3 regions of the Cellulosimicrobium sp. E-16 genome follow, and region 2 is predicted to be linked to each of the others. Evidence: predicted binding sites of a transcription regulator. Region 2 holds the regulator's gene; each other region holds the start of a gene.
The links. The regulator Rex, encoded in region 2, represses fermentation and respiration genes when NADH is low (regulators of the CRP and FNR family bind a similar motif). The targets are predictions, from matches to a motif close to CTTGTGAANNNNTTCACAAG.
Positions count from the first base shown of each region.

Region 1 (5,052 bases), 2.1 Mb from region 2:
CTCGGCAGGCGGGGTCGCCGCCTGCCCGTCCTCGGCGCTCGCGGCCTCGTGGGCCGCGAGCCGCTCCGCGCGCACGACCTCGCGGCTGCTGCCGCGGTAGGCCGCGACGAGGATGTCGCGCATGTCCTCCAGGACCGGCATCCGCGGGTTCGCGGGGGCGCACTGGTCCTCGAACGACCGGAGCGCGAGGTCGTCGAGGCGGCTCAGGAACGCCGTCTCGTCGACGCCCTGCGCGGCGAACGTCGACTCGATGCCCACCTTGGCGCGCAGCTCCTCGACCGCCTTCGCGTACGACTCGACGCCCTCCTCCGGGGTGGAGGCCGGCAGGCCGAGGTGCTTCGCGATCTCCTGGAACCGCTCGGGGGCCACGTAGCGCTCGTACTTGGGCCAGCTCGTGAGCTTGGTGGGCACCTGGCCGTTGTAGCGGATCACGTGCGGCAGGAGCACCGCGTTGGTGCGCCCGTGCACGAGGTGGAACGTCGAGCCCACGGTGTGCGCCATGGCGTGCACGATGCCGAGCATCGCCGAGCCGAACGCCATGCCCGCGATGGTGGCCGCGTTGTGCATCTTCTCGCGCGCCTTCGGGGCCGCCGCACCCTGCGTGACCGAGTCCTCGATGTGCTCGAAGACCATCTTGATCGCCTGCAGGCACAGCCCGTCGGTGAAGTCGTTCGCGTAGACGGAGACGAACGCCTCGGTGGCGTGCGTGAGGGCGTCGAAGCCCGAGTCGGCCGCGAGCTTCGCCGGCATGGTGTCCGTGAGCACGGGGTCGACGATCGCGACGGTCGGGGTGAGCGCGTAGTCCGCGAGCGGGTACTTGAAGCCCGTCTCCGGGTCGGTGATGACCGCGAACGGCGTCACCTCCGCGCCGGTGCCCGACGACGTCGGGATGCACACGAGCTTCGCCTTGCCCCCGAGCTCCGGGAACTTGTAGGCGCGCTTGCGGACGTCGAAGAACTTCTCGCGCATGTCGGAGAACTCGATCTCCGGGTGCTCGTACCGCAGCCACATGACCTTCGCCGCGTCCATGGGCGAGCCGCCGCCGATCGCGATGATCGTGTCGGGCTCGAAGTCCCGCATCGACTCGGCACCGCGGTTCACGGTGCCGACGCTCGGCTCCGGCTCGACGGCGTCGATGATCTGGATCGCGACCTTCTCCTCGCGGCGGGCGAGGACGTCCAAGACGCGGTCGACGACGCCGATGCGGCTCATGACCTTGTCGGTGACGATCGTGACGCGGTGCACGTCGCGCATCTGCGCGAGGTACTGGATCGAGTTCGGCTCGAAGTAGGTCTTGGCGGGCACCTTGAACCACTGCATGTTGTTGTTGCGCCGCCCGATCCGCTTGACGTTGATGAGGTTGACCGCCGACACGTTGTTCGACACCGAGTTCGCGCCGTAGCTGCCGCACCCGAGCGTGAGCGACGGGAGCAGCGCGTTGTAGATGTCGCCGATGCCGCCGAGCGACGTCGGGCTGTTCCAGAGCACGCGCACGGCCTTGACCCGCGAGCCGTACCGCTCGACGAGCTCCTGGTCCGCCGTGTGGATGGCGGCCGAGTGGCCCAGGCCGTCGAGCTCGACCATGCGCTCTGCGAGACGGACGCCGTGCTCGGTGTCCCGCGCGCGCAGCACCGCGAGGACGGGCGTGAGCTTCTCGCGGCTCAGCGGCTCGTCCGGGCCGACGTCGTCGATCTCCGCGAGGATGATCGACGTGTCGTCGGGGACCTCGAAGCCGGCCTCGCGCGCGATCCACACGGGCGACTTGCCGACGACCTTCGGGTTGAGCTTCGCGCCGGCGCAGTTCGCGCCGCTCGCCTCGACGCCGAAGATCAGGCGCTCGAGCATCGCCTTCTCGGCGGGCGTCGTGCGGTACGCGTGCAGGCGGGCCAGCTCGCGCATCGCGTCGTCGTAGATCACGTCGTCGAGGATGAGCGCCTGCTCCGAGGCGCAGACCATGCCGTTGTCGAACGCCTTCGACATGACGACGTCGTTGATCGCGCGACCGAGGTCGGCGCTCTTCTCGACGTAGGCGGGGACGTTGCCCGCCCCGACGCCGAGCGCGGGCTTCCCGGCCGAGTAGGCGGCGCGGACCATGCCGTTGCCGCCCGTGGCGAGGATGAGCGCGACGCCCGGGTGGTGCATGAGCGTGTTGGTCGCCTCGATCGACGGGTGCTCGACCCACTGGATGCAGTCCTCGGGCGCGCCGGCCGCCACCGCGGCGTCGCGCACGATGCGGGCCGCCTCGACCGACGAGCGCTGCGCGCTCGGGTGGAAGGCGAACACGACGGGGTTGCGCGTCTTGAGCGCGATGAGCGACTTGAAGATCGTGGTCGACGTCGGGTTGGTCACCGGCGTCACGGCGCACACCACGCCCACGGGCTCGGCGATCTCCACGACGCCCGTGAGCTCGTCGCGGCCGATGATGCCGACCGTCTTGAGGTTCGCCATCGAGTTGGGCACGTGCTCGCACGCGAAGATGTTCTTGGTCGCCTTGTCCTCGAAGACGCCGCGCCCGGTCTCGGCGACGGCCATCTGCGCGAGGTGGCCGTGCTGGTGCAGGCCCGCGACGGACGCCTTGAGGACGATCCGGTCGACGTCCTCCTGCGTGAGGCTCATGTACTGGTCGAGCGCCTTGCGGGCTCGCTCGACGAGGACGTCGATCTCCTGCGTCGTGCGGGTGTCCTCGGTGCGGTTCTCGACCTTCGTGCCGGCGCTCTTCGCGCTCATGCGTCCCCTCCGGTGCCCGGCCGGGGCCGGGCGTCGGGCCGCGGGTGCTGCCGGGGCCGGATTGCCCCGGCTCCTTCAGCGGTCTCTCTACTTGTGAATGTTTTCACAAGCCGTCGGGTCCGACAAGGCCCGGCGGCCGTTCGAGGCCCAAGGTCCCGGTCCCCCGGTGACCTCCGCACCACCGTCCGCACCGCCGTAGGGTGGGGGACCATGACCGCCGAGCAGACGACGAGCCCTGCGCCCGCGCCCCAGAACACCGCCGAGACCCCTCTCCCCGACGACGGCGCGCCCCACGACCCGTACCTCTGGCTCGAGGCCATCGAGGGCGACGAGGCCCTGGCCTGGGTCCGCGCGCGCAACGCCGAGGTCGCCGACACGCTCGAGGTCGCGGAGGAGTTCGCGACGACGGAGCGCGCGATCCGCGAGGTGCTCGACTCCGACGCCAAGATCCCCGAGGTCTCCAAGATCGGGGACCGGTACTACAACTTCTGGCGCGACGCGCAGCACGAGCGCGGGCTCTGGCGCCGCACGACGCTCGACTCCTACCGCACGGACGACCCCGCGTGGGAGACCGTGCTCGACCTCGACGCGCTCGCCGCGTCCGAGGACGAGTCGTGGGTCTGGCACGGCGCGAGCGTCCTGCGCCCGACGCCCGAGCAGCTCGCCGCGGGCGAGCCGTGGCGCCACGCGCTCGTCGAGCTCTCCCCCGGCGGCTCGGACGCCGACGTGACCCGCGAGTTCGACCTCGTCGAGAAGCGGTTCGTCGCCCCCGAGGACGGCGGCTTCCACCGCGCGGAGGCCAAGGGCTCGCTCGGGTGGATCGACGCCGACACCGTCTACGTCTTCACCGACTTCGGCGAGGGCACGCTCACGCCGTCCGGGTACCCGCGCGTCGTGAAGCGCTGGACGCGCGGCACGCCGCTCGACGCCGCGGTGACCGTCTACGCGGGCACCGAGGAGGACATGTACATCTCCGCCTGGCGCTCGCACACGCCCGGCTTCGAGCGCGACTTCGTGCACCGCTCCAAGGCGTTCTACTCCGACGAGCTCTACCTCGCCGAGCGCACCGGCACGCCCGAGCAGCGCCTCACGAAGATCGACGTGCCCGACTCGGCCGAGGTCGGCGTGCGGCGCGAGTGGATGCTCGTCGAGCTGCGCGACGACTGGACCGTCGGCGGCACGACCTACCGCGCGGGCTCGCTGCTCGTCGCCCGGTTCGGCGACTTCCTCGCGGGCGACCGCGGCTTCACCGTGCTGTTCGAGCCCACGGCCACGACGTCGCTCGCCGGCGCCACGTGGACGCGCCACCACCTCGTGGTCAACGTGCTCGACGACGTGAAGAACCGCCTGCACGTGCTGACGCCGCCCGACGCCGCCGCTCCCGGGGGCACCGGGACCGCCGTCGGGCAGGAGACCGCCGACGCGCCGTGGGTGCGCTCCGAGATCCCCGGCCTGCCGGAGCTCGGCACGGTCGCCGTCGGGGCCGTCGACCCCGTCGACACCGACGACCTGTGGCTCGTCACGACCGACTACCTCACGCCCACGACGCTCTCGCTCCTGTCGCTCGGCGAGCGGCCGGGCGACGCGGGTGCACCGGAGGTCGTCAAGTCCAACCCCGCGTTCTTCGACGCCGACGGCATGACCGTCGCCCAGCACTTCGCCACGTCCGACGACGGCACGCGCGTGCCGTACTTCGTCGTGGGTCGCGCGGACCTCGTCGAGGGCGCGGGCGACGGCGGCACGGGGTCCGCACCGACTCTCCTGTACGGGTACGGCGGCTTCGAGATCTCGCTGACCCCCGCCTACTCCGGCGCGCTCGGCCGGGCCTGGCTCTCGCGCGGCGGCGTGTACGTCGTCGCGAACATCCGCGGTGGCGGCGAGTACGGCCCGGCCTGGCACCAGGCCGCGCTCAAGGCGAACCGGCACCGCGCGTACGAGGACTTCGCCGCCGTCGCGCGCGACCTCGTGGCCCGCGGGATCACGACCCACGAGCACCTCGGCATGGAGGGCCGCTCCAACGGCGGCCTCCTCGCGGGCAACATGCTCACGCAGTACCCCGAGCTCTTCGGCGCCGTGATCGTCGGCGTCCCGCTGCTCGACATGCGTCGGTACACGAAGCTCCTCGCCGGGGCGTCGTGGGCCGCGGAGTACGGCGACCCCGACGACCCGGAGCAGTGGGCCTTCATCCGCACGTACTCGCCGTACCACCTGTTCGACGCGGAGCGCGAGTACCCGCCCGTGCTGTTCACGACGTCGACCAAGGACGACCGCGTCCACCCGGGCCACGCGCGCAAGCTCGCCGCGAGGATGCTCGGCGAGGGCAAG
Region 1 is NZ_CP183974.1:3,221,697-3,226,748, forward strand. Features, by position in the region: gene adhE (bifunctional acetaldehyde-CoA/alcohol dehydrogenase) at 1-2,727, opposite strand, end outside; gene ACN9MS_RS14265 (prolyl oligopeptidase family serine peptidase) at 2,938-5,052, shown strand, end outside.
Region 1: the regulator Rex is predicted to act here: its motif matches at 2,818-2,837, upstream of adhE (bifunctional acetaldehyde-CoA/alcohol dehydrogenase).

Region 2 (5,052 bases):
GCACCTGCACGCCGTCCTCGGCGCGGTCGTTCGCGAGCGCCACGAGGTCGGGCGCCTCGGCGCGGCACGGCGCGCACGCCGCGTACCAGGTGTTGAGGACGACGACGTCGCCCAGCCAGGCGCCCGTGTCGACCTGCTCGCCCTCGTAGTCGGTGCCGGTGAGCGCGACGACGTCGCCCCGCTCGCCGGCGTCCCAGGTGCGGACCGAGCCGTCGCCGGAGACGTACCCCTGCCCGACGACGTCGGTCGTCGCGCCGGAGTCCTGGGCGCACGCCGCGAGGCCGAGCGCCGCGGCGACCACGGCGCCCGCGATCAGCACGCCGCGGACGGGCGGGAGGGCGCGCACGTCACGCGCGCGCGAGCTGGCGGTCACAGCGTCATCACGGGAGGCACCCTGCCCGGGGTTCCTGGACGCCACCTGAGAGACGTGACCTCCGCCACTCCCGAACGGGACGGTTCGGGCGTCCGGGCGGCGACGACGACGCGAGACATGACCGACGTCACGCCCCCGCGACGGTCGCGGCACCCGGGAGGAGGTCGGCGACCGGCTCGGAGTAGTGCAGGCCGACGAGGCGGTCGTCCTCGAAGTGCAGCGACGTGAGCGACGCGAGCGAGCACTGCCGCTTGCGCGGGTCGTGCCACAGCCGGCGGTTCTCGAAGCTCAGGCGCGTGAGCCACACGGGGAGCTGGTGGCTCACGAGGAGGGCCTCGTGGCCCGCGGCCTTGTCCCGGGCGTCGGCGACCGCGGCCCGCATGCGCGCGACCTGCTCGGTGTACGGCTCGCCCCAGGACGGCCGGAACGGGTTCCACAGGAAGCGCCAGTGCTGCGGGTGGCGCAGCGACCCGTCCCCGACGCCGAAGGTCATGCCCTCGAAGTGGTTCGCGGCCTCGATGAGCCGGTCGTCGGTGCCGAGCTCGATGCCGAACGCCTCGGCGGCCGGCGTGGCCGTCTCCTGGGCGCGCTGGAGCGGCGACGCGACGACGACGGCGAGGTCCGCGCGGGGGCGCGACGTGCCGTCGGGCCCGGGCTCGCCCGCGAGGTGCGCGGCGACCCGGCGGGCCATCTCGTGGCCCCGCTCCGAGAGGTGGTAGCCGGGGATGCGGCCGTAGAGGACGCCGTCGGGGTTGTGGACCTCGCCGTGGCGCAAGAGGTGGACGATGGTGGAGACCATGCGCACCAGTGTCCCGCACTCCGGGCTCTGACCGGCACCTGCGGGCCGGCGACTCCCGGGGCGACCCGGGTCAGGAGTCGCGGTCCGCCTTGCACGCCTCGGCGACCGCGGCCATCGCCTCGCCGAGCGCGCGGAACTGCTCCGGCGTGAGCACGTCGACCATGAACCGGCGCACGGCGGCCACGTGCGCCGGCGCGGACGCCACGAGCACGCGGTAGCCCTCGGGCGTCATCGCGCAGTTGACCCCGCGACGGTCGCCCGTGCTCGCCGAGCGCCGCACCAGGCCGCGCGCCTCCATGCGCGCGACCGTGTGGGTGACGCGGCTGCGGGACCGGGCGAGCCCGTCGGCGAGCGCGGACATGCGCAGCGTGTGGTCAGGGCTCTCCGAGAGCCGCACGAGCAGCTCGTACTCGTTGAGCGAGACCTCCGAGCGCTCCTCGTGGTCACGCCCCAGCGACTCGATGAACCGCACGGTCCCGTCGAGGTAGGCACGCCACAGGCGCTGCTGCTCGGCGTCGAGCCAGCGCGGCTCCTCGCTCGCGGTCGCGGCGGTGCTGGCGGTCGTCGTCGGCTGGGCGTCGACGTCGTTGCTGGTCATAGGTCCTCGGGCGCTCGCGGACAGGGGGCGGTTCGGGGGCGGAACCTCGCGGAACATTCTTCCACCCCACCGGGAATAGACGGATCACCCCCTGCTGTTGATACGCTCGTACGAAGTTGAACCTTCAACCAAGTTCGGTCCTCCAGGACCCACGACCCCTCAGGAGCACCCATGGCCACGCCGCTGCCCGCCGGGCTCAACGCCGGTACCTACGACCTCGACTCGTCCCACTCGCAGGCGGCCTTCACGGTCCGCCACGCCGGCATCTCCAAGGTGCGCGGCACGCTCGCCATCACGGCCGGGACCATCACCGTGGGCGACGACCTCGAGTCGACCTCCGTGACCGCCGAGCTCGACGCGGCGTCCGTGAGCACGGGCGACGCGAACCGCGACAACCACCTGCGCAGCGCGGACTTCTGGGACGCCGAGAACAAGCCGACGTGGAGCTTCGCGTCGACCAGCATCTCCGGCGACGGCGACGACTTCGTCGTGGCGGGCGACCTGACGATCAACGGCGTGACCAAGCCGGTCGAGCTCGAGACCGAGTTCGCGGGCACCGCGACCGACCCGTTCGGCAACGCGCGCGCCGGCTTCGAGGCGACGACGGAGATCTCGCGCAAGGAGTTCGGCCTGACCTGGAACGCCGCGCTCGAGACCGGCGGCGTGCTCGTCGGCGACAAGATCAAGATCGCGCTCGACGTCTCGGCCATCAAGCAGGGCTGACGACCGACTCCCGGGACACCCTTCCCCGGGGACCCTTCCTCGAAACACTGCACCCACCGGCAGGGGTGCCGCCCGAGGGGCCGCGTGCACCAGCACGCGGCCCCTCGTCGTTCAGCGGTCCTGCGCCTCCGCGAGCGCGCGGGCCTGGGAGTGGAACGCGAGGATCTGGAGCTCGCTGCCGACGTCCACGCCGCGCACGTCGACGTCCGCGGGCACCTGCAGCGCGCGGGGCGCGAAGTTGAGGATCTCGCGCACCCCGGCAGCGACGACGCGGTCCGCCACGGACTGCGCGTGCGCCGCGGGCGTCGCGAGGACCACGATCGACACCTTCTCGCGCTCCACGACCGCCTCGAGCGCGTCGACGTGCTCGACGACGAGGCCCGCCGCCCGCGTCCCGACGACGTCCGGCGACGCGTCGAGGAGCGCCGCGACGTGGAAGCCGCGCTGCTCGTAGCCCGAGTAGTTCGCGAGCGCGTGCCCCAGGTTGCCGATCCCGACGATCGCGATGCGGTGCTCGTCCACGAGCCCCAGCGCCTCGGTGATGTACTGCGCGAGCGAGTCCACGTCGTACCCGACGCCGCGCGTGCCGAACGAGCCCAGGAACGACAGGTCCTTGCGGAGCTGCGCCGGGCCCACGCCGGAGAGCTCCGCGAGCTCGACCGACGACGTCGTCGCCACCCCTCGCGCCACGAGGTCCCGCAGCGCCCGCAGGTAGGACGGGAGCCGCGCCACCGTCGCGCTCGGGATACCCGGCGCCGTCACCTCACCGACTACCTGCTCAGCCACCCGTCACCCCGTCGTCCCTGGGACCGTCCTCGTCGACGGTCACGCTCCACCGGGAGGAATCATCCCAGGTCCGCGCGCGCCGTCGAAATCCGACCCACCGCGCGCGCGAGCCGGCGGGCGTCGACCCGCCAGAAACCCTGCTGGACGCCGCCGACCGTCACGACCGGGACGTACTCGCCGTACTGCTCGCGCAGCGCCGGGTCCGCGTCCGGCGCGTCGACGTCCACCTCGGCCCACGCGACCCCCGCCTCGGCGCACACCGCCTCGACGACTGCGCGCGCGTCGTCGCACAGGTGGCACCCCGCGCGGCCGTAGAGGAGGACGGGAGGGGCCGGGGCGTCGGAGGTGCTCACGACTCCCAGGGTACGAGGGACGCGCCCCCGGGACGGTCCGGAGACCGCCTAGAGTGGGGTCATGGCGACGTCTTCCGGTCCGGGCCCCGTCCCGACCCCCGGGTCGACGGACCCCGAGGACGCACCCGCCGCCGGACGCACGCCGCCCGCTCCCGCGCACCGCACCGCCGCGTTCTTCGACGTCGACAACACGATCATCCGCGGCGCGTCGTCGTTCCACCTCGCCCGCGCCCTGTACCAGCGGCAGTTCTTCTCGACGCTCGACATCGTGCGCTTCGCCGTGCACCAGGCGCGCTACCTCCTGTTCGGCGAGAACAAGCAGCAGATCGACCGCATCCGGTCGCGCGCCCTCGCGCTCATCGCGGGGCGCTCCGTCGCCGAGGTCACCGCGATCGGCGAGGAGGTGTACGACACGGTCCTCTCGCTGCGCATCTACCCCGGCACCCGCCGCCTGCTCGACGAGCACCTCGCCGCGGGGCACCAGGTGTGGCTCGTCTCCGCGACCCCGGTCGAGATCGGCGAGCTCATCGCCCGCCGCCTCGGCACCACCGGTGCGCTCGGCACCGTCGCGGAGCACGAGGACGGCTTCTACACCGGGCGTCTCGTCGGCGACATGATGCACGGCCGCGCCAAGGCCGCCGGGGTACGCGCGCTGGCCGAGCGCGAGGACATCGACCTCGACGCCTCGTACGCGTACGGCGACTCCCTCAACGACGTCACGATGATGGAGACGGTCGGCCACCCGTGCCCCATCAACCCTGACGCGCGCCTGCGCCGCTACGCCCAGGACGTCGGCTGGCCCATCCGTGAGTTCCGCGGCCGACGCCGTCGTGTCGCCCGCAGCAGCGTACGCACCGCGAGCTGGGCCGGCGCCGCCTGGGCCGCCGCCCTCGTCCTGCGCTCGGTCCGCCGCGCCGTCGACCGCCGCATCGCCCGCCTCTGACCTCCTCCACGGAGACCCCCCGGGTCACTGGGAGACGCATCGAGCCCGGTCCCCTCAGGAGGGGCCGGGCTCGACGGCGGGTCGGCGCGTCAGGACGCGCGCGACGTCACTTCTTGTTACGACGCTGGTGACGCGTCTTGCGAAGCAGCTTGCGGTGCTTCTTCTTGGCCATGCGCTTGCGGCGCTTCTTGATGACGGAGCCCATACGGTCCTCGCAATGCTCGAGCGGCGTGTCGGTCGGCGACCGGTCGACCGGCCGCGTGTGGTCCACGGTTGATCGTGGCGCCCCGGCGACCACGAGGGCGCCGCGAGCCGACCAACACGAGAGAAATCCGCCCCCTAGACTACCCGCTCGCGCTCGTGCCCCGGTACGCCGTCGCTCGGGAGGGCCCACGGGTGCTCCCGTGAGCGGCCGCACGGCGCGACGACGTCAGTCGAAGTGCGGGTCGAGACCGAGGAGCGGGAAGACGGCGCGGC
Region 2 is NZ_CP183974.1:1,139,137-1,144,188, reverse strand. Features, by position in the region: gene ACN9MS_RS04975 (TlpA family protein disulfide reductase) at 1-373, opposite strand, end outside; gene ACN9MS_RS04970 (histidine phosphatase family protein) at 501-1,172, opposite strand; gene ACN9MS_RS04965 (MarR family winged helix-turn-helix transcriptional regulator) at 1,243-1,770, opposite strand; gene ACN9MS_RS04960 (YceI family protein) at 1,942-2,493, shown strand; gene ACN9MS_RS04955 (redox-sensing transcriptional repressor Rex) at 2,605-3,279, opposite strand; gene ACN9MS_RS04950 (glutaredoxin family protein) at 3,339-3,632, opposite strand; gene ACN9MS_RS04945 (HAD family hydrolase) at 3,694-4,575, shown strand; gene ACN9MS_RS04940 (30S ribosomal protein bS22) at 4,682-4,780, opposite strand; gene ACN9MS_RS04935 (acetoin utilization protein AcuC) at 5,006-5,052, opposite strand, start outside.

Region 3 (5,052 bases), 1.9 Mb from region 2:
GTCGCGCACGGTGCGCGACAGTGCGCTGTAGGTGCTGGTCACGGCGCCGGGCTCGTCGGTGCGGGGGCGGGTGGCCCGGAAGCCCGGGCGTACGGTGGCTGAGGTCATGGACATCCTCGTCGAGGTCGGTGTCGACTTCCCAGCCGCCAGGTTGAGCGGATGCTCGTGGTGCAGATCGCCCCACCCTACGGGACCGTAGGTTGTACGCGCGATCTCAGCACGTGAAGAAGCCGTGGGGGAGCCGTACCGACTGCGCGGTGCCTCAGGCGGCGAAGCGGAACGTCTGGCGGTACTCCGTGGGCGTGATGCCGACCGCGCGGCGGAAGTGGTGACGCAGGAGCGCCGCGGACCCGAAACCGCAGCGCCGCGCGACCTCCTCGAGGTCGAGCGTCGACTCCTCGAGCAGGGACTGCGCGTGCCCCACGCGCTGCGACGTGAGCCACGCGAGCGGCGTCGTGCCCGTCTGGGCGACGAACGAGCGCGCGAACGTGCGCTCCGACGTGTGGGCGCGCCGCGCGAGGTCGCGCACCGTGAGCGGCTCGTCGAGGTGCTCGGTCATCCACTCCAGCAGCTCGGCGAACGAGTCCTCCTCGCACTCCGGGACCGGGCGCTCGATGAACTGGCGCTGCCCGCCCTCACGCTGTGGGGGCACGACCATGCGTCGCGCGATCGTGTTCGCGACCTTGGCCCCCAGCTCGCGGCGCACGAGGTGCAGGCACGCGTCGATCCCCGCGGCGGTCCCGGCGCTCGTGACGAGGTTGCCGTCGTCGACGAACAGCACGTCCGGGTCGATGTCGAGGCTCGGGTACTGGCGGCGCAGCTCGTCGGCGTGCATCCAGTGGGTCGTGACCCGACGCCCCTCGATCACGCCGGCCGCCGCGAGGAGGAAGACTCCCGAGCACACGCTGAGCAGCAGCGCGCCGCGTTCCGACGCGCGCCGGACCGCGTCCAGCACCTCGGGCGGGTAGTGCGAGCCGATGCGGATCGCCGGGACGATCAGGAGGTCGACGTCGTCCGTCGCGTCGAGCCCGTGGTCGGGGACCACCTGCGCGCCGACCGACGTGCGCACGGGTCGCCCGGCGACCGGTCCGCACACGCGGAAGTCGAACCTTGGGACGCCGTCCTCGCTCCGGTCGAGGCCGAACACCTCGCACACGACGCCGAACTCGAACGGGGCCAGGCCGTCGCACACGACGGCCGCGACGGAGCGCACCATGCACGGCACGCTACGCCCGTGGCGGGATCTTGTCGAGAGGTGTCGGTCCTGCCACTCGTCGCGCCGCACGTGCGACGACAGGGTGGAGGCATGGACATCTTCTGGGGTGTGGTGGTTCTTCTCCTCGTCGTCGGCCCGACCGTCGCGGCGCTCGCGGTGCGGCGCGAGGACCCCGCGCGGCCGTGGTTCCCCGCGGGGTCCGACGGCGCGTGGCCGGGCGGCGGCGCCTGGGGCGACCGGTCGGTCCACGGCGAGCGCTGGGACCGCGACGCGCAGCGCCTCGACGCCGACCTGCAGGCAGCGGCCTCGCGCCCGGACGTGCAGGGCGAGCACGTCGACCCGCACGAGGTCGCGGCCGAGCTCGTGCTGCGGCGCGTCGTCCCGAACCCCGCGGTGCGGGACGGCGTCCGCGGGCTCCCGCCGGCTCCCGCGACGCACGCCGAGCCGGCGCCGTCGCGCACGGGCCGCCAGGTGCGGCTCCCGCGCTGACCGGCCCGGGCAGAGACGGACGACGGCCCGGACCTCGTGGAGGTCCGGGCCGTCGTCGGGAGAGGGGCGTCAGACGGTGGTCAGGCGCGCGAGCCGACCGCGTCGACGTCCGCGCCACCCGTGAGCTGGTCGAGGCCCTCGAGCTCCTCGGCCTCCCACGGCGCCTGGCCGAGGCTCGGGATCATCGTCGCGAGCTCGGGGCGCCACTTGGTGAAGCGGGCGGGGAAGCAGCGCTCGAGCAGGTCGATCATCGCGGGGACCGCGGTCGACGCGCCCGGGGAGGCGCCGAGCAGACCCGCGATGGAGCCGTCGCCCGCGGCGATGACCTCGGTGCCGAACTCGAGGACGCCCTTGCCGTCCTTGTCCTTCTTGATCACCTGGACGCGCTGGCCCGCGGTGATGGTCTCCCAGTCCTTCGGGTGCGCCGTCGGCATGAAGCCCTGGAGCGCCGTGAACTTGGTCTCCGGGCTCGCGAGGAGCTGGCCGACCAGGTACTGGGTGAGGTCGAGGTTCTTCAGGCCCGCGCCGACCATCGAGCCGAGGTTGTGCAGGCGCAGCGACGTGAACAGCCCGAGGTACTTGCCCTTCTTGAGGTACTTGGGGCTGAACCCGGCGTACGGGCCGAACATCAGGTACGTCTTGCCCTCGACGACGCGGGTGTCCAGGTGCGGGACGGACATGGGCGGCGAGCCGACGTCGGCCTTGCCGTAGACCTTGGCCTGGTGCTGCGCGACGAGCTCGGGGCTGTCGGTGCGCAGGAACTCGCCGCTGATCGGGAACCCGCCGTAGCCCTTGGCCTCGGGGATGCCCGCGGCCTGGAGCAGCGGCAGAGCGCCGCCGCCCGCGCCGACGAACACGAACCGGGCCTCGACGGTCGAGCGGCGCTTCGGGGCGTTCCACGAGCGGTCCTTGACCGTCAGGCGCCAGCGGCCGTCCTTCGTCTTCTTGAGGTTCTTCACCTCGTGCTCGAGGTAGAGCTGCGTGCCCTGTGCGACGAGGTGGTCGACGAGCTGCTGCGTGAGGGCGCCGAAGTCGACGTCCGTGCCGCTCGTGGCACGCGTCGCCGCGACCGGCTCGTCACCGTCGCGCTCCGCGACGAGGAGCGGTGCCCACTCGGCGATCACGGCGGGGTCGTCGCTGAACTCGAGCTCGCTGAACAGCGGGTGCTGCCGCAGCGTCTCGAACCGGCGGCGCAGGTAGTCGACGTTCTCCGCGCCGCGCACGAACGTCATGTGCGGCGTGCGGGAGATGAAGCTCGCCGGCTGCGGGAGGGCGCCCGTCGTGAGCAGGTGGTGCCAGAACTCGCGCGACACCTCGAACTGCTCGTTGATCTTCACCGCCTTGGTGATGTCGATCGAGCCGTCCGCCTTCTCCGGCGTGTAGTTCAGCTCGCACAGGGCCGCATGACCCGTCCCGGCGTTGTTCCACGGGTTCGACGACTCCTGCGCCACGGCGTCCAGACGCTCGTAGATGCGCACGGTCCAGGAGGGCTCCAGGACCTTGAGGAGAGCTCCCAGCGTGGCACTCATGATGCCACCGCCGATGAGGGCTACGTCGATCTGGTCTGCGCTGCTTGCGGGGTTGCTCGCTCGACTCGACACGCTCCGATTCTACGCTTGTGAAAGAGTGCACTAACTGTGCGGTGCGTCACGGGCGTGCGTCACACTTTCCCGGGACGAACGTCCCGAGCGGCGCAGGCCGGACGTCTCACCCCCTCGCGGCAGGAGCGTCCTACCTCGGCGGGGAGTAGGGCGAGGGCCAGGGGCCGATCTCGGGGAGGGGTGTGGGTTCGTCGGTTCGGAAGGCGTCGGGCTCGGCGTCGGGGGTGCGGCCCGCGAGCCAGGCGGCGACGTCGGTGAGGCGGCCTCGGACGACGACACCGTCTCGCGCGTCGAACCCGGGGTTGTTCCCCTCGGGCGTCTCCGTGCGGGGAGAGACCCCGGGTTCGGCAGCGAGGCGGAGGCCGCCCGGGCCCACCCTGAGCGGGGCGGGCTCACCGGCGAGGTCGACCACGACGTCGTCGGCGAGGCGGACCCCGAGGAAGTCGAGCAGGTGGAGTCCGAGCGCGCGCGGCCAGGTGCCGAGGCCGACGCCGGCGTCGAGGTCGACCGCGTGGATCCGGACCTCGCGCCACCACGCGACGAGCGCGTCGACGACGGTCCCGTTGCGGTAGGTCACGGGCGCGTCCCACGCGGACGACCCCGGGCCCGGCCATGCGGCGTCGAGGCGCTCGCCCAGAGATTCGAGCGCGCCGACGTGCTCCGCGACCGAGCGGCGGGCGCCCGCCTGGATGCCGGCCTCGCGGCCGGCCGCTCCGCCGTCGTACACCTCGACGAGCTCGCCGTGGGCGGCGCGCTCCGCCTGGCGGGCCATCGCCTCGCCGATCGCGGTCACGTGCGCGAGCACGTGGCTGCGCGACCAGCCCGGGAGGGCCGACGGCCCGGCGAGTGCGGCCTCGTCGAGGGCACGCGTCGCGGCGGCGACGGCGTCGAGCGCGGCGCGCGCGTCGCGACGCACCTGCTCGACGTCCGGCGCGGCGGGTGCGGTGGGGTCGGTCACGGCCACAGGAGCTCCTTCGTCCAGGGATGAGGTGTCGCGGTGTCGGCGTCGGGCGACGCGGTGTAGCGCAGGCGGGTCTGGCCGTCGGGCGAGGACGCCCAGAACTCGATGCTCGTCGGCTCGAGCGCGTACGACGCCCAGGCGTCGAGCACGAGCCGGGGCTCGGCGCGGACCCGCGCGAGCGCCCCCTCCCACGCGGTCCGGTAGGCGTCCCGTGACGCGAGCGGGGCGCTCTGCGGACCTGCGAGCGCGGTGGCACGGGAGAAGTCGGAGCGGGCGAGGAAGTCGGCGGCGGACGCCTCGGGTCCGAGCGGGACGACCGGTCCGCGCATCCGGACCTGGCGGCCGTGCTCGCGCCAGAAGAACGTCAGCGCGGCGTTCGGGTTCTGCGCGAGCGCGACGCCCTTGGGCGAGTCGGCGCGCGTCGCGAAGACCCAGCCGTCGCCGTCGACGTCCTTGAGGATCAGCGTCCGGGCGTCGACCCGGCCGCTCGCGTCGGCGGTCGAGAGGGTCGCGGCGTGCGGCGCGGGCAGGCCGGCGTCGATCGCTTCCTCGAGCCAGCCGACGAAGAGCGCGACCGGCTCGTCCGGTGCCGCGTCGACGTCGAGGCCGGGCAGGTCGGTGCCGAACACGGGGAGCGCGCGCAGTCGCTCGCGCAGCGACGGGCGTTCGGAGGCGTCGGTCATGCGTCCTCCAGCAGGTCGGCGGGGCGAGGGTCGAGGAGCGCGACGAAGCCCCGCGCGGCGGCGGTCATCGCGCCGGGGTCGTCGAGGGCGCGCGCGAGGACG
Region 3 is NZ_CP183974.1:3,001,563-3,006,614, reverse strand. Features, by position in the region: gene ACN9MS_RS13335 (fatty acid desaturase family protein) at 1-108, opposite strand, end outside; gene ACN9MS_RS13330 (helix-turn-helix domain-containing protein) at 263-1,216, opposite strand; gene ACN9MS_RS13325 (hypothetical protein) at 1,307-1,705, shown strand; gene mqo (malate dehydrogenase (quinone)) at 1,786-3,306, opposite strand; gene ACN9MS_RS13315 (maleylpyruvate isomerase family mycothiol-dependent enzyme) at 3,437-4,264, opposite strand; gene ACN9MS_RS13310 (pyridoxine/pyridoxamine 5'-phosphate oxidase) at 4,261-4,950, opposite strand; gene ACN9MS_RS13305 (TetR/AcrR family transcriptional regulator) at 4,947-5,052, opposite strand, start outside.
Region 3: the regulator Rex is predicted to act here: its motif matches at 3,321-3,340, upstream of mqo (malate dehydrogenase (quinone)).